Regions from separate parts of the Delftia sp. DLF01 genome, predicted to be linked through region 3. Evidence: riboswitches for the same ligand, from Rfam matches in the RefSeq annotation. Region 3 holds a riboswitch; each other region holds the start of a gene.
What was found. A riboswitch is a leader RNA that binds a small molecule or an ion and turns the genes downstream of it on or off. The one in region 3 is predicted to bind cobalamin.
Positions count from the first base shown of each region.

Region 1: linked by a shared signal. The riboswitch ahead of IB269_RS08245 (TonB-dependent receptor) and the one ahead of IB269_RS15455 (TonB-dependent receptor domain-containing protein) in region 3 are both predicted to bind cobalamin.
Region 2: linked by a shared signal. The riboswitch ahead of IB269_RS22440 (TonB-dependent receptor) and the one ahead of IB269_RS15455 (TonB-dependent receptor domain-containing protein) in region 3 are both predicted to bind cobalamin.

Region 1 covers NZ_JACVAZ010000001.1:1,855,926-1,861,511, forward strand. The annotation lists gene IB269_RS08230 (2OG-Fe(II) oxygenase) at 1-14, shown strand, start outside; gene alkB (DNA oxidative demethylase AlkB) at 27-677, shown strand; gene IB269_RS08240 (2OG-Fe(II) oxygenase) at 696-1,379, shown strand; cobalamin riboswitch at 1,392-1,711, shown strand; gene IB269_RS08245 (TonB-dependent receptor) at 1,832-3,988, shown strand; gene IB269_RS08250 (ABC transporter substrate-binding protein) at 3,988-5,031, shown strand; gene IB269_RS08255 (FecCD family ABC transporter permease) at 5,018-5,586, shown strand, end outside.
Region 2 covers NZ_JACVAZ010000004.1:302,120-307,705, forward strand. The annotation lists gene IB269_RS22420 (threo-3-hydroxy-L-aspartate ammonia-lyase) at 1-598, opposite strand, end outside; gene IB269_RS22425 (transcriptional regulator) at 643-1,284, opposite strand; gene IB269_RS22430 (YbaK/prolyl-tRNA synthetase associated domain-containing protein) at 1,351-1,842, shown strand; gene IB269_RS22435 (CHAD domain-containing protein) at 1,900-2,766, shown strand; cobalamin riboswitch at 2,821-3,105, shown strand; gene IB269_RS22440 (TonB-dependent receptor) at 3,233-5,473, shown strand; gene IB269_RS22445 (ABC transporter substrate-binding protein) at 5,484-5,586, shown strand, end outside.
Region 3 covers NZ_JACVAZ010000003.1:49,466-55,051, reverse strand. The annotation lists gene IB269_RS15455 (TonB-dependent receptor domain-containing protein) at 1-1,733, opposite strand, end outside; cobalamin riboswitch at 1,803-2,030, opposite strand; gene IB269_RS15450 (hypothetical protein) at 2,126-2,515, shown strand; gene IB269_RS15445 (helix-turn-helix transcriptional regulator) at 2,627-2,818, shown strand; gene IB269_RS15440 (sulfite exporter TauE/SafE family protein) at 2,828-3,634, opposite strand; gene IB269_RS15435 (AraC family transcriptional regulator) at 3,763-4,530, shown strand; gene IB269_RS15430 (MFS transporter) at 4,527-5,586, opposite strand, start outside.

The DNA of each region.
Region 1 (5,586 bases), on a different contig from region 3:
ATGACGCACTTTGATGGATGGCCGGCATGAGCACGCTGGATCTTTTCGCCGATGAACATCCCACCGGGGCCGAATCCATAGGCCCCCAATCCGTGGTGCTGCGCGGCCATGCCCTGCCCCATGCCGCGCAGTTGCTGGAGGCGGCCGAAGGCATTGCGGCGCGGGCGCCGCTGCGCCATCTGGTCACGCCGGGCGGCTTCACCATGTCGGTGGCCATGACCAACTGCGGCGCGCTGGGCTGGACCAGCGACAGGCGCGGCTACCGCTACAGCGCCATCGACCCACTCAGCGGCCAGCCCTGGCCGGCCATGCCGGCCGTGTTTGTCCGGCTGGCGGGCGAGGCGGCCGCTGCGGCGGGGTTCGATGGCTTTGTGCCCGATGCCTGCCTCATCAACCAGTACCTGCCCGGCACCCGGCTTTCCCTGCACCAGGACCGCGACGAACGCGACCTGGGCGCGCCCATTGTCTCGGTGTCCCTGGGCATGCCGGCCACGTTTCTGTTTGGAGGACTGGCGCGCGCGGACAGCACGGCCAGGGTGCCGCTGCAGCATGGCGACGTGGTGGTCTGGGGCGGTGTGGATCGGCTGCGTCACCACGGCGTGTTGCCGCTCAAGGACCAGCCTCACCCGCTGCTGGGCGGGCGGCGCATCAATCTCACTTTTCGCAAGGCGGGCTGAATGGTTGGACGGTCTGAAATGGACAGGCTCAACAGCCAGGATCGCTTCGCCCGCCTGGATTGGGCGCGGATTGCCGCTGAGCTCGATGCCGAAGGCCATGCCCTGCTGCCGCAGCTGCTGACTGCGGATGAAAGCCGCGCCTTGGCCCGCGAGGCGGCAGCCGCGTCTGGCCTGCCGCCCTGCGTGCAGGCATGGCGCCCGGTGCTGTACGGGCATCTGCTGGCCCTGGCCAACCGCTGGCGCGAACACATGGGCATGCAGCCTGGGTTGCCAGGCTGCTTCGAGGATTTCATGCGTCAGGGCCGGCAAGCAGGCCAAACGCAGCCGCAGCCACATCTGCTGCGCGTGCCGCAAGCGGGCCATGCCCCGCTGCGTTCATACAGCGAAGGTGCGGCGGTGTTTCCGCTGCAGCTGGTGCTGCTGCTGTCCCGGCCGGGCCAGGATTTCGAGGGCGGCGAATTCGTGATGACCGAGCAGCGCCCGCGCATGCAATCGCGCCCCATGGTGCTGCCGCTGAGCCTGGGGGATGCGGCCATCATCGCCACGGGGCCGCGCCCGGTGCGCGGTGCGGCAGGCTTTTACCGCGTGCACCTGCGGCATGCCATCAGCCGCGTTCACCGTGGCGAGTGGCTGGGTCTGGAGCTGCTTTTGCACGACGTGCCCCAGGCGCCAAAGGCTCTGCAAACAGACCGCTGGCTATAATGCCGCGCCTGCAAAGGCATCCGTGCAACAGGTGTCCACATGCCAGCCATGGGGATGAAACGGGAACAAGGTGACTGCCAGCAAATGCTTTTTGCGCTGCCGGCACAGGCCTTGGCTGCCCCCGCAACGGTAAACAAGTCAAGGCGCTCCATGCCTGTCCCGCCAGTCTCCGCAACCCTGCGGAGGGGCGATGACAGGCTGTCACTGGTTCATGGCGTGGTCTGCAGCATGCAGCTTTTCGCGGGTGGATTGGGAAGACGGGGCGCTGGGCGCAAGGCATGTTCTTGCGCCGCTTGTGAGCCCGGAGACCGGCCTGCTGCGTTTCGCGCCTGCTGTGCAGGCGTTTTCTTGACTGTCTGCGGGGTGCGGATGGCAACGTCCTGCTCCCCTTCCTCCCACGCTGGCTGGAGAGGTGGCAGTGCCTTGCTTTCGCATCAGACGGTCGAAGACCGATGTTCGAAATGCATTCTTCCTTTTCCAGGGTTTCCAGCGCTCGCGCTGCCCAGTCCCTTTCCGTGCGGCTGAGCCCGCTGGCCCTGGCCTGCGCCTTCATCTGCCTGCCGGCGCAGGCTCAAACCCAAACGCCCACGCCAACGCCCCCATCAACCGCCCTGCCCGAGGTCCAGGTCACCGGCCAGGCCGAACGCATAGGCCAGCAACTGGCCCAGCCTGCGCGCTCTGCCAGCCATACCGGCGTCTCCAACCAGGAAGTGCCGGCCAGCGTGGACGGCGTCTCTGCCGAGCAGATGCAGGAGCGCGGCGACTACGCCCTGGTGGACGCCGTCACACGCACCGTGGGCCTGACCTCCAGCAGCACGCCGGGCAACGGCGGCCTGGCCTTCAGCAGCCGCGGCTTTGCGGGTGTCAATTCCGTGGGCGTGGCCGAAGACGGCATGGTGCTGGGCGTGGCCGCCGGCACCACGGCCTATCCGGGTGACAGCTGGGGCTACGAGCGCATCGACGTGCTGCGCGGCCCGGCCTCGCTGATGTACGGCAGCGGCACCATGGGCGCCACGGTCAACGCCATCCGCAAGCAGCCCAGCCGCACCAGCTCGGCCGAGGTGCTGGTGGGCGCGGGCACGGACGACACGCTGCGCCTGGGCCTGGGCGTGACCGGCGCCCTGGGCGCCTATGCCAGCTACCGCATCGACAGCTACACCGCCCGCAGCGCAGGCGAGCGCGATCTGGACCAGTCGCGCAACGGCAAGTTCATGAGCACGCTGCGCTTGGAGCCCACGAGCGACCTGCAGATCGACCTGATTGCCGACCGCAGCGTGCAAAAGCCCAGCCGTTACTGGGGCACGCCGGGCCTGGACGGCAAGGTGGTGGAGTCCCTGCGCGACCGCAACTACAACGCCGAAGACAGCGTGCTGCGCTATGCCGACGAGCGCCTGCGCGCCAAGGTGCAATGGAAGGCCAATGACTGGTTGACGGTGCGCAACGAGCTGTACCACGTGCAGTCCGACCGCCACTGGCGCAACATCGAGGCCTACGCGCTCAACCCCGCCACCTGGACCGTGGGCCGCTCCGACTACCTGGAAATCCTGCACGACCTGGAGCAGACCGGCAACCGCCTGGGCCTGAACGTGGACCGGGGCTCGCACAAGATCGCCATGGGCTGGGAGGCCGCGCGCATCAACCTGCGGCTGTCCAACAACTCGCCCTATGGCGGCTCGTCCACGGTCTCGGCCTGGGATCCCGTGCATGGCAGCTGGGCCAGCCCCGATCTCACCGCCGCCAAGACAGAAACCGGCGTGACCCAGCATGCCCTGTACCTGGAAGATGCCTGGCGCATCAGCAACCGCTGGCTGGCCATGGCCGGCCTGCGCCGCGATGTCTACGACTTTGCCAGCCACTCGCTGGTGGGCGGCACTGATTTCAACAAGACGCTGGCCGCCACCTCCTGGCGCCTGGGCCTGACCTATGAGCTGGCCCGCAACACCCATGTCTATGGGCAGATCAGCTCGGGACACGATCCCGTCAACAGCCTGGTGTCGCTGAACCTGGCCAACACGGCTTACAAGCTGAGCAAGGGCCGCCAGGCCGAGATCGGCATCAAGCAACAGGTGGCCGGCGGGCGCGGCGAGTGGACGCTGGCCGTGTTCGACATCAAGAAGGACGACATCATCACGCGCGACCCGGACCGCCCGGCCATCTCCATCCAGGGCGGCAGCCAGTCCTCGCGCGGGGCCGAGGTCACCGCCACCTTCCAGGCCACGCCCGCCCTGCGCGTGGAGGGCAATCTGTCCTATGTGGACGCCCAGTTCGACAAGCTCATCGAGGCCGGCGGCAACCGCGCCGGCAACCGCCCGCAGAACGTGGCCAAGACCACGGCCAACCTCTGGGGCCACTACCGCGTGGGCGTCTGGCAGGCCTCGCTGGGCCTGCGCTACGTGGGTGACCGCTTTGGCAACAACGCCAATACCGTGAACCTGCCCGCCTACACCGTGGCCGACGCTGCTCTGAGCTGGCAGGTGGACCCGCGCACCACCCTGAGCCTGATCGGCCGCAACCTGGCCGACAGGGTCTATGTGGGATCGAGCTACGGCAGCCAGTTCCTGGTCGGGCAAGGCCGTCGCTTCGAGATCGCGGCCCATATCCGGTTCTGATGGCCATGGCGCGCTCCAAAAGCCTCCACGGCCTGTGCGCTGGCGCCCTGGCGGCCACCCTGCTGCTGGCCGGCTGCTCGCGCAGCGATTCCGGCACCACCAGTGAACTGCCGGCACCGGCTGCCGTACCGCAGGCGGCCGTGACCGTCAATGTCTGCGGCAGCCCCGTGACCTACGCCAGCGCACCGCTGCGCGCCGTGACCCATGACGTGAACATCACCGAGATGTTCCTCTTTCTGGGCCTGGGCGATCGGCTGGTGGGCTACAGCGGTATCACGCAGGCCAAGCAGATCGACCCGGCCTTCCAGGCCCAGCTGGCCCGCGTGCCGCGGCTGGCCGAGCGCGAGATGAACCTGGAGGCCATCCTGGGCGCCTCGGCAGATTTCGTCTTCGGAGGCTGGAGCTACGGTTTTCGCCAGGGCCAGATCACGCCCGAGGTGCTGCAGCGCCACGGCATTGCCTCATATGTGCTGTCCGAATCGTGCATCCGCGTGGGGCCGCGCAGCCAGGTGGCGCTGGAAGACGGCCTGACCGACCTGCGCAACCTGGGCCGCATCTTCCGCATTGACGCCCATGCCGAGCAACTGGCGCAGGGGCTGGAGCGCGAACTCAAGGACCTGCGCGAGCGCATGCAGGGCGTGCGGCAGCGGCCTTCGGTCTTCGTCTACGACAGCGGCCAGGACATCCCCGTGACCGTGGGCCGCTACGGCATGCCGCAGGCCATGATCGAGGAAGCGGGCGGGCGCAACATCTTCGACGACATTCCCAGCAACTGGCCTGCAGGTAACTGGGAGGACGTGGTGCAGCGCAACCCTCAGTGGATCGTCATCATCGACTACGGCCAGCCCCATGCACAGGGCAAGATCGACTTCCTGCTGGCCAAGCCCGAGCTGGCCGGCGTCGATGCCATCCGCGAAAAGCGGTTTTTCGTGATGACCTATGCCGAGGCCACGCCCGGCCCGCGCAATATTGCGCGGACCCGCGCCCTGGCGCAGGCCCTGCACCCCGACCGCATGCCGGCGCCCAGCCATGCGGCCAACTGATTCCCGCTGGCCCAGGCGCTCGGGCGCCGCCCGCCTCTGGTGCCTGCTGCTGTTCGCGGCCCTGTTGTTGGTGATGACGCTGGCCATCACTTGGGGGCCAGTGGACATGCCGGCGGGCACGGTCTGGCGCATTGCCTGGAGCCGGCTGCTGCAGGTGCTGGGCATGCAGCCGCCGCCACTGGAGGGCATCACGCCGCAGCACCAGCAGATCGTCTGGCTGATCCGCATGCCGCGCGTGCTGCTGGCGGCCCTGGTGGGCGCGGGGCTTGCCGTGGTGGGCACCATCATGCAGGCCATGGTGCGCAATCCGCTGGCCGATCCCTATCTGCTGGGCGTGTCCTCTGGTGCGTCGGTGGGCGCCGTGGCCGTGCTGGCCTTCGGTGCGCTGGCCTCGGCCGGCATGTACGCCCTCACGGCCGGGGCCTTTGCCGGGGCGCTGGCGGCCACCGTCGCCGTCTACCTGCTGGCCCGCTCCCAGGGCCGCATTCATGCCACGCGGCTGATCCTGGGTGGTGTGGCCATCGGCTATGTGCTGGCAGGCGTGACCAGTCTGAT
Region 2 (5,586 bases), on a different contig from region 3:
CGCACTCGGGGCTGAGCGCACGCGTGGACAGGGCGGTGCCTGACAGCAGGCCGCCGCCGCCCAGCGGCACGAAGAGGGCGTCCAGCGGGCCGGTTTCCTCGAACAGTTCCTTGGCGGCCGTGCCCTGGCCGGCCAGCACGTCGGCATGGTCGTAGGGCGGGATCAGGGTCAGGCCGTGGCGCTCGGCCAGGTCGCGGCCGATCTGCTCGCGGTCTTCGGTATAGCGGTCGTAGACCACCACCTGGCCGCCATAGCCCTTGGTGGCCGCCACCTTGGCGGCGGGCGCGTCATGCGGCATGACGATGGTGGCGGGGATCTCCAGCAGCCGTGCTGCCAGGGCGATGGCCTGGGCGTGGTTGCCCGAGGAAAACGCCACCACGCCGGCCTTGCGCTGCGCCGGGCTGAAGCGAGACAGGGCGTTGAAGGCGCCGCGGAACTTGAAGGCGCCCATGCGCTGCAGGTTCTCGCACTTCAGGAAGACGCGGGCGCCCAGCGCATCGTCCAGCGTGCGCGAGGTAAGCACGGGCGTGCGGTGGGCATGGCCCTGGATGCGTTGGGCCGCTGCGGCCACGTCGTCGTAGGTGGGAAGGCTTGTCATCGGTACGGGAGAGAAGGGGTTGCAGACCGGCGGGGTGCCGGAAGCTATTTGGCGTAGCTGTAGACCGTGGCGCGCGACACGCCCAGGTGGGCGGCAATGGTCTCCATGGAGCGGCGCACATCGAGCAGGCCGGCGCCCTTGAGCTCGCGGACCAGGGCGCGGCGCTCCTCGGGCTTGAGGGCGCGCGGCGTGGTCGCCAGGCGGGCCGCGAACTGGTCGATGCGGGCACGCACCGTGTCGGCGCCTGCGCCGGCGCCCGTGGGGTCCAGCATTTCGCGCGCGGGGGTGTCGCCGCTGACGGCGGCAAAGCGGTTGAGCATGCCCTGGAAGCCCTGGAACATCGTCAGGTCCACATTCATGCACAGCGCGGCGATGTAGCGGCCCTCGGAGTCGCGGATGCCGATGGACGTGCTCTTGGCCTGGCGGCCATCGGCGAACTGGTTGGGGTAGTTGGCGATGACCTGTTCGTAGCCGGGGTCGAGGATGCGGGCCAGGCCCAGCTCCGTCGCGCCCTGGCCCACCTCGCGGCCCGACAGGTTGTTGTGGATGGCCAGCACCGCATGGGACGGGTCGAGCAGGTCATGCACCACCACCTCGCAGAACGGGGCAAAGGTCTGGCCCAGGCCTTCGGCGATCTGGGCCAACTGGTCCAGAAGCTGGCGCTGTTCAGGAGTTCGTTGGGTCATATTGGACATTTTGTTTTGAATTGGACAAAATGTCAAAATCCAGACGACTTCTCTGCGCTTTCCACCATGTTCGACACCCTTGTAGACCTGCTGCAATCCCAGGGCGCGCGTTTTCGCGTGCTGGAACATCCGGCCGAAGGCCGCTCCGACCTGGTCGCCGAAATCCGGGGCACCGCCCCCGGCCAGGGCGCCAAGGCCATGCTCTGCAAGAGCCGCGATGCGTCCGGTGCGGGCGATCCCCAGCTGTTCCTGGCCGTGCTGCCCGGCGACCGCAAGCTGGATTTCAAGCGCCTGGCCCAGGCCGTGGGCGTGCGCAAGGCCACGCTGGCCTCGCCCGAGGAGGCCCAGGCCGCCACGGGCTGCGTGATGGGATCGGTGCCGCCGTTCTCCTTCAACCCGCAGGTGCGCCTGGTGGTGGACCCGGCCCTGGTCGAGCGCTTTGGCGAGATCGCCTTCAACGCGGGCCGGCTGGACCGCTCCATCGTGCTGGACTCGGCCGACTATGTGCGCATTGCCCGGCCCGCGCTGCACAGCCTGAGCGGGGATGGCGCCGATTGACCCGGGGGCCGGGCGGTGCCCACAATCGCAGCAGCGCCCGCACACCCTCTCCTGACCATGTCCACCCCTGCGAAGCAGCACCCTGACCGGCCCGATGCGGCCGGCTTTGTGCGTGCGGCGCTGGCTGCTGCCCTGGCCCAGGTGCAGTCGCATCTGGCGGTTTTGGAGGGCGGTGGCAGCGATGCCGAGACCATTCACCAGCTGCGCGTGGCCCTGCGGCGCCTGCGCACCGTGCTGCGTGAGTGCACAGGGCTGGCGCCCGGCATGCGCGCCGAATGGGATGACCCCCTGGCCCAGGCCTTTGCGCAACTGGGCACGCTGCGCGATGCCGATACGTTGGCCGATGTGGTGCGCCCGCTGCTGCAGGCCGCCCATGCGCCCCTGTGCGAGTGGCAGGCGCCGCAGGCCGTGCAGGCGGATGCAGCCGCTGCCGTGCGCGAGCCGCCATTCCTGCACGCGCTGGCCGAGATCCAGGCGCTGGCGCAGGCAGAGCCATCGGCCCGTTTTGCCCACCTGTCCGCCGCAGGCACGCGCAAGTACCTGGCCCGGCGGCTGGCGCGCCTGCACCGCCAGGTGCTGCGCGACGGCCGGCACTTCGACCGCCTGCCGCTGGCGCAGCAGCACCGCGTGCGCAAGCGGCTCAAGCGCCTGCGCTACCTGGCGGACTTTGCCCGGGAATTCGCGCCCGGAATGTGGCCCGGCAAAAAGGGCCGGCGCTTTGCCGAGGCGCTGGTGCCCGCCCAGGACGCGCTGGGCCTGCACAACGACATGGCCGTGGCGGCCGAGCATTTCCATGCCGAGGCCGCGCGCGACCCGCGCGCCTGGTTCGCCGCCGGCTACCTGCAGGCCCGCCTGGCCACCAGCGCGCGCAGCAGCCGCCGCGCGCTGCGGGCGCTGGCCCGGGTGCCGGGCTTCTGGCTCTAGACAGCATCAGCGATAATCCGCCGCTGGCGCACCGCCGCAGCCCCTGGGCCGTGGCGGTGCGCTGTTGCTGAAGGTGCCCCATGCCGCTTGCCGGCCAGGGGTTCAACGGGAAGCAGGTGCGCGATGCCATCGAGGTGGCCGCTCGCAATGCCTGCGCTGCCCCCGCAACGGTCAGCGGAATACAACTCCCCACGCTGGCGCGCCACCCACCGGTTGCGCGCCGCAAGCCACTGTGTCTGGACGGACATGGGAAGGCGGGGATGCCTGCCGCAGCGCGCCCACCCTGCGCGCCGCAGCGTTCCGCAAGCCCGGATACCGGCCTTCTGCACTGCTTTCGGACGCCGCGGGAGTGCGCCTGTCCGGTCCGGCCCCAGCCTGCGCTGCCGTGGCCGGCTCCGGCGTGCGCGCTGTGCGGCGTGGTTCAGACGATAGGCCCCGCGGGTGAGTGGGGCAGTTGGGTCAACGCATGCGCTTCGCTTCCTCGGCCGCCGATTCCTCCGGCCTTCTCTCTGTTCTCCCTCTTGTCGCCAGCCTGCGGCCCGTAGCGGCCGCCGTCCTGCTGGCCAGCTGCGCTGCAGCGGCCGGCGCCGCGCAGGAGCCGGCTTCGGGCCGATCCACAGACTCCGCCGACGATGCGCTGGACGCCGTCTTCGTGACCGCCACCGCGCGGCCCGAGGCGCGCAGCCGCATCGCGGGCACCACGCAGACCATCGACCGCGAGGCCATAGAGCGCTCCAGCGCGCGCTCGGTCACCGACCTGCTGGCCGAGAACGCCGTGGGCTTTCTCAGCGAATGGACGGCGGCCCAGACCTCGATGAACCTGCGCGGCGCCTCCACCGACGGCCAGGGGCGCGACTTCCGCAGCCAGGTGCTGGTGCTGGTCAACGGCCGGCGCGCGGGCACGGCCAACCTGTCCAAGCTCAGCCCCTCGGATGTGGAGCGCATCGAGATCGTGCGCGGCCCGTCCTCGGTGATCTACGGCAGCCAGGCCATGGGCGGGGTGGTCAACATCATCATGAAGACGGGAGCTACTGCACCCGGCACGCGCGCCCAGATCTCGGCCGGTTCATGGGACCTGTGGCGCACCGATGCGCAGACGGCCGGCGCCAATGACCGCTTCGACTGGTACTTCGGCGTGAGCGCAGGCGGGCGCGGCGACTACGAGTCGGGCGACGGCGGCACGCGCATGGAGAACACGGGCTGGAAGCGGCGCGGCGCCAGCGGCGCCCTGGGCTGGCAGCTGCACGAGCTGCACCGCGTGGAGCTGCAAATGCGCACGGACGGCATCTACAACGCGGGTTTTCGCGGATCGGGCGCCAACATCTACAGCCGCGACAACCGCAGCAACCGCTCGCTGGACCTGACCTACGAGGGCGCACTGCCCGGCCAGCGCCTGAGCTGGACGACCCACCTCTACAGCCTGGTCGATACCGATGAGTTCAACTGGGCATCGCCCGTGATCCGCTCGGGCAACAGTGCCGTGCCCGGCACGGCGCGCGACTACAACCATCGCCAGCTGGACGCCACGGGCCTGCGCTTTCAGCCGCGCCTGCGTGTCAGCCAGACCAATGACCTGCTGATGGGCTTCGACTGGGAGCGCAGCAAGCTGCGCTCCGACCGCCTGCGCGTGGCCATGCCGGGCGGCCCGGCGGGCCAGGTCGCGCCCTACGACAACAACCAGACCGAGCAGGTGCACGCGCTGTACTTCGAGGACGCGCAGACCCTGTTCGACGACCGCCTGACCCTGCGTGCCGGCCTGCGCAAGACCTGGGGCACGACGCGTTTCGACGATACGCCCAACCTCGCCCTGGCCCAGGCCAGCACGCGCGACTACGACAACCACACCTGGTCGGCCGGCGCCACCTGGAAGGCCACGGACCGGCTCACGCTGCGCGCTGCCGCCTCCACGGGCTTTCGCGCGCCCACGGCCACGGAGCTGGCTTCGGACTTCACGGCCGTCGGCGGTGGCCGCACCTTCGGCAACCCCAACCTCAAGCCCGAGACCAGCCGCCAGATCGAGGTCGGCGCCGCGCTGCAGCAGCCCGGCTGGCGCGTGGATGCGGCCCTGTTCCAGAACACCATCACCGACCGCATCATCACCGTCTCGCGCGGGGCCACGACCAACACCTCGGACTACGCCAACAACGCGGCCGACATCGTGGCGCGCGGCCTGGAAATGCAGGCCGACATGGACCTGGCGCGGGCGCTGAACCTGACGGGCCACCAGCTCAAGGCCTGGGCTGGCGGCTACTACCACTTCAGCATGCGCGACAAGGGCTCGGCCGCCTCGGCCAATACCGACAAGGTGCAGCGCATGTACCGCTACGAGGCCTCGGCCGGCGTGCGCTACGGCCAGGGCAGCGGGCGGCTGCAGGGCGACTGGAGCCTGCAGCTGTCCACGCTGCTGCGCGGTCCCATGTGGTACGACACGGAAGAGGCGCTGCTCATCCCGCAGGGCGAGCCCAGCAGCACCTTCATCCACCGCAAGGGCGCCTTCACCATCTGGAACCTGCGGGCCGACTACCGCGTGTCGCGCGGCGTCAAGCTGTTCGCGGCCGTCAACAACCTGTTCGACCTGAACCGCCATCCCATCTTCATCGCGCTGGACCGTGCGCCCTGCATCGCCAACCCGGCGTACCAGAACGGCGGCTGCGGAACGTCGATGGCGGGGCGCGAACTCATGGTCGGCCTGCAAGCAGAGTTTTGAGGACCATGGCATGAGGCAATCCAGCACCACGCGCCGCCAGTTGTTGCGCCAGGGCGCGGCGGCGGCCCTGGGCTGCGGCCTGCCCGCGGCCTGGGCCGACACCGTCGCTGCAG
Region 3 (5,586 bases):
TTGAAGGTATTCGCCTCGTCTGCGTAGCGGCCGCTGTACAGCTGCGCTTCGCCGCCCAGCGTCCAGCCGGCCGCCTGGGTGTCGGCGTTGAGCTTGAGCATGCGCTTGGAGCGGTAGGGCAGCAGCTTGCCGGTCTCCAGGTTCTCGGGGTTCATGAAGTCCAGCGAGGCGCCCAGGTTGGCGCTGCCCAGGCGCGTGCTGCCCGACAGCGTCAGGCCGGTGATTTCCACGCTCTGCCAGTTGCGGTAGCAGTTGCAGGGAACCGCGCTGTTCCAGTCGTATGTGATGAGGTTCTTGAACTTGTTGCGGTAGACCACGGCCGAGAGGCGGTTGGCACCGGCCGCATAGTGCAGGCCCGTTTCCACGTTGGTGCTGCTTTCGGGCTTGAGGTCGGCCGCCGCCTGGCCCGTGAAGCGCTCGTACAGCGTGGGCGTTCTGAAGGCCGTGCCGGCCGATGCCACCCAGCGCCAGCGCTCGTCGATCTGCAGGCCGTAGCCCAGGCCGCCCGTGGTCTTGTTCTGCTGGTCGCGCACCTGGTCGTGGCGCAGGTTGGCGTCGAACTGGTGGCGTCCCTCCGTCAGGCGCCAGCCGGCCGACAGGGAGTTCTGCACGCGCCGGCTGTCGGTGTTCTGGGTCCAGGCGTATTGCGTGTCCAGCTTGTCCTCGCGGCGCTCCAGGTCGATGTTGAAACGGTGCTGGCCCAGCGTGAACAGGTTCTGCAGCAGGTAGTTGGTGGAGCGGCCCTTGGCGCTTTCGGGCGACTGGGTGTGGCGGTCGCTTTGGCTGTCGGTATGGGAGATCTGGACCACGCTTTTGTAGATGGCGTTCCAGCCGGCCTGCCAGCGCAGGCTGCCGGTGGTGTTCTTGACCACGTCGTAGTCGTCGAACGGCGGCGGGCTCTGGTCGTAGTGGGTGCGCAGGCGGCTGTGCAGCAGGCTGGCATCGATCTGGTGGATGCCCGTTTTGTAGCCCGCGTTCAGGCCCAGCGAGGTGTTGCTGTAGCCATCCTTGTCCGGGTTGGGCGAGAAGGTGTTTCCGGGGTAGACGTCGAAGCCGTCACTGCGCTCGTCAGCCAGGTTCAGCCCATAGGTGAAGCCGTTGGCACCGCCCTGAAATCCCGTGGCGAGCTTGCTGGTGCCCTGGTTGCCTATGCCGGCCTCGGCATAGGCGCGGGTCTGGCCGTCCGCCCGCTTGGTGAAGATCTGGATCACGCCGCCCATGGCGTCTGAGCCATAGATGGCGGCGGCCGGGCCGCGCAGCACTTCGATGCGCTCGATCTGCGCCAGCGGCAGGGTGGACCAGACCGCGCCGCCCTGCAGCTCCTGCGAGCTGTAGCGCACGCCGTCGATGAACACGGCAGTGTGCTGGTTGCTGGTGCCGCGCAGGTAGACCGAGGTGACCTGGCCCGGCCCGCCATTGCGGTTGATCTGCACGCCCGGCACCTGCACCAGCAGGTCGGCCACGCCCGTGGCGCCGCTGCGGGCAATGGTCTCGGCGTCGATCACGGTCATGTCGGCCGTGACGGTGTGCAGGGACTGTTCGCTGCGCGAGGCAGTGACGACCACGGTATCGAGCTGGGAGGCCTGTGCGCGCTGCGCCTGTTGTGCCTGTGCTTGGGCCTGGCAGGCCAGCAGCGAGGCCGCAGCCAGGGCGGACAACGTGCGCAGTACGGGAAACGCCGAGGGCGAGCGAAGAGCGGCGCCAGGGGCGCGCGCGAGGGCGAGGGTGTGCATGGATGCGAGCCAGTTGCGCGCCAGCGACCCCGCCGGCACGGAAACCACAAAGACCGGCTGCGCTGCATGCGCGGCCGGCCGCCTGTTGGCCGGTATCCAGACTGGTGACGCACTCGCCAAGGCCTTCCCGGGCTGTACGCCCAGTGGCACGGGTTTGGCGGGGGCCGGTGCCATGCACGCGGCGTTTCACTCACTGTTGCGGGGGCAGTACATGCGGGCGGCTTTATCTGGCCGCCCCATGTTTCCCGTTTAACCGCAGCCCCTGGGGCTGCTGGCACCAACGGCGGCGATTGTACGGCGGGGCGTTCAGTACCGATGTAAAGCTTGCTTGACATGTCCGCGGATGGCATTGCACAATGTCAAGCATCCTTTACACATTGCGAGAGACTTCCATGAATCAAACAACGGTCACCAACCGCCGCTATCAGAAGGAACTTGGATTTGCGCTGCTGCTCTACATGGCGCTGCTTGTGGGGGCGCTTTTGCTCAGCGCCGACATGCAGGCCGGGGCCCTGCGCACGGCGCTGCTGCTGAGCCCCATGCTGGCGTTTGCGCTGGCCGTGCGGGCCATCGTGCGCCTGGTGCGCGATACCGACGAGTTCCTGCGCAAGTCCATGCTGGAGCAGCTGGCGATTGCGGCGGCGGGTACGGCGGGCCTCACCTTCACCTACGGATTCCTGGAAATGGCAGGTTTTCCCAAGCTCAGCATGTTCATGGTATGGCCCTTGATGGGTGCGCTCTGGGTGGCGGCTTCGGTGGCCCACTGGCTGCGCAGCCGATGAGCTGTTCCGCCAAAGTGCCCCTCCCATGAAAAATGACCCCCGCGCTCCCCTTGCTGTGCAAGGTCCGCTGCCCCCCGAGGGGGTGCCTTTTCATCTTGGGGCGGCCCTGCGATGAAAAACACCATCCGTGAACTGCGCGCCGAGCGCGGCTGGAGCCAGGCTGCGCTGGCGGACCTGCTGGGCGTGTCGCGCCAGACCGTGAACGCGATCGAGACAGGCCGCTACGACCCCAGCCTGCCGCTGGCATTCGCCATCGCCCGGGTGTTCGAGACCCGTATCGAGTCCATCTTTGAAGAGGGATGAGCGCCGCGTTCAGGCCACGATCATGACCAGCAGCACCAGGCCCAGCAGGGCCAGGTAGGCCTTGGCATGCAGGGCATCGGGAATGCGGCCGATCAGCGGGGCCGCCAGCCTGATGCCGGTCCACGATCCGGCCGTCAGCAATGCAAAGGCCTGCAGGTCCACATAGCCCACATGCCAGGGGCCCAGCCCCGCGCCCCGCGATGCCAGCATGTAGGCAGCGGTGCCCGCCACGGCCATGGGCAGGGACAGCGGGCTGGCCATGGCCGTGGCCGCCGCCATGCTGGCGCCACGCCTGCGCATCAGCGGCACGGTCATCACGCTGCCGCCCACGCCCAGGAAGGCTGCAATCGCGCCAATCGCCAGGCCTGCGATGGCGGCGGGCCTGCGGCCCATGGGCTGCAATTGGGCGGTGGTGCCGTGCACGAAGCCCGGGCGCAGCAGCGCGTCGGCAATGGTCAGCGCAAGGTAGGCAATGAAAGCCCAGCGCACCCATTCCCCGCTGATCCAGGTGGCGGCCGCCGCGCCCGCCACGGCGCCGGCCGCGATGAAGCCGGCCAGTGCCCGCACCTGATCCCAGGGCAGAGCGCCCGCGCGGTGCTGGCGCAGCGTGGCCATGGAGGCGCCGAAAATCATCACGCAGGTGGAGGTGGCCACGGCAATGTGCATGGCAGCCTGGCCAACGGCGGAGTCCGCGCCGTGGATGGAGGTCAGCAGCGCATAAAGCAGCGGAACGGCCACGAAGCCGCCGCCAAAGCCGAAGAGCACGGTGGTCACGCCGGCAAGCACACCGAAAGCCAGCAGCAGGAGAGGGAACACAGACAGTCCTTTGGAAAAAACGAGCAAGGACTGAACCTTAGGATGCTGCGGTTTGGCCTGCTTTCGCGGATAGGTCAATAATCCTCGAATTCCTGCCAAAGCCTGTTGGCTGTTTTCCGGACATCCCCATGCTCAACATCCCGCTGCATTCCGTGGACGCCGTGGCTCGCGACGTGCTGGCCATCGGCACCGACTACACGCCTGGCACGCTGCTGCCCACGCACAGCCACCGGCGTGCCCAGTTTCTCTATGGGATGAGCGGGCTGATGGAAGTGGAAACCGACGACGGCGCCTGGACCATCCCGCCCTACAGCGGCGTGTGGATTCCGGCCAGCAAGCCGCACAGCGTGCGCATGCAGGGCGTGAGCACGCGCAGCCTGTACATCGAACCGGCTGCTGCGCCTCGCCCGGGTGTGCATTGCGAGGCCCTGGTCGTCACCCCGCTGCTGCACCAGCTGCTGCTGTCCTGCGCCGACCTGCCGGCGCTGTACGACGAAGCAGGCCGCGACGGCGCCCTGGTCACGCTGGTGCTGCATGAGCTGGCCTCGGCCCGCAGCCTGCCGCTGTTCGCGCCCATTCCCCGCGATGAAAAGCTGGCCGCCCTGTGCAAGCAGTTCCTGGCCCAGCCCAGCATCCGCGCCACGCCCCAGGATTGGGCACAGGCGTTGAACAAGAGCCTGCGCACCTTCAGCCGGTTTTTCCAGCAGCACACAGGCATGGCCTTTGGCGCCTGGCGTCAGCAGGCCTGCCTGCTGGCGGCGGTGTCGAGGCTGTCTGCGGGCGCATCGGTCACGCAGGTGGCCCTGGACCTGGGCTATGACAGCCCCAGCGCGTTTTCCACCATGTTCCGCAAGGCGCTGGGCCGGGTGCCTTCGGAGCTGGTGAGCCGGGTCTAGGCGGGGACGCTGGCCTGGGCAGCCGTCTCCCGCGTCATGGCCCAGAACACCAGGGCCGCCAGGCTGAACGCCGCCCCCGCCACGCAGACGCCGTGCCAGCCAAACCGCGCGTAGGCGTTGGTGGAAATCAGCGCGCCCAGCCCGCTGCCCACGGCATAGAACAGCATGTACAGGCCCACCAGCCGGCTGTGGGCCTGCGGGTTGCTGCGAAAGATCAGGCTCTGGTTGGTCACATGCAGGGCCTGGCCGCCCAGGTCCAGCAGCACGATGCCGACTACCAGCGCCCACAGCGATTGCTCCAGCAGCGCAATCGGCGCCCAGGCCAGCAGCAGGATCACCAGCGCGCCCAGGCTGGTGCGCTGCGCGAAACCCTGGTCGGCCCAGTGGCCGGCACGGGCTGCTGCCAGTGCGCCCACCACGCCCGCCAGGCCAAAGGCGCCGATGGCCGTGAGCGACAGGCTGTAGGGCGGTGCGCTCAGCGGCAGAACCAGGGCGCTCCAGAAGATATTGAAGGTGGCAAACATCAGCAGGGCCAGCATGCCGCGTGTGCGCAGCATGCGGTCCTGGCGCAGCAGCTGGAGCATGGAGGCGAGCAGCTGCGTGTAGCTGGGTGCATGCAAGGGCACCGCCAGCCGGGGCAGCTGCCGCCACAGGAGCCAGGCCAGGGCCAGCATCAACAGGGCCGAGCAGGCATAGACGCCACGCCAGCCAGCCAGGTCACCCACGGCGCCGGCAAACACGCGCGCCAAAAGCAGGCCGATGAAAACCCCGCCCTGGGCCGCGCCCACCACGCGCCCGCGCTCATGCGCCTGGCTGGCGCTGGCCGCATAGGCGATCAGCCCCTGCGTCATGGCCGTGCCCAGCAGGCCCACGGCCAGCATGCCCGCCAGCAGCAGAACGGCCGAACGCGCGGTGCTGACGGCCGCCAGAGCCAGCACCAGGCCCAGCAACTGCAAAAGCATGAGCCGCCGCCGCTCCAGCCGGTCGCCCAGCGGCACCAGCAGCAGCAGCGCCAGCGCGCAGCCGGCCTGCGTGGCGGTGACCACGCCGCCCACG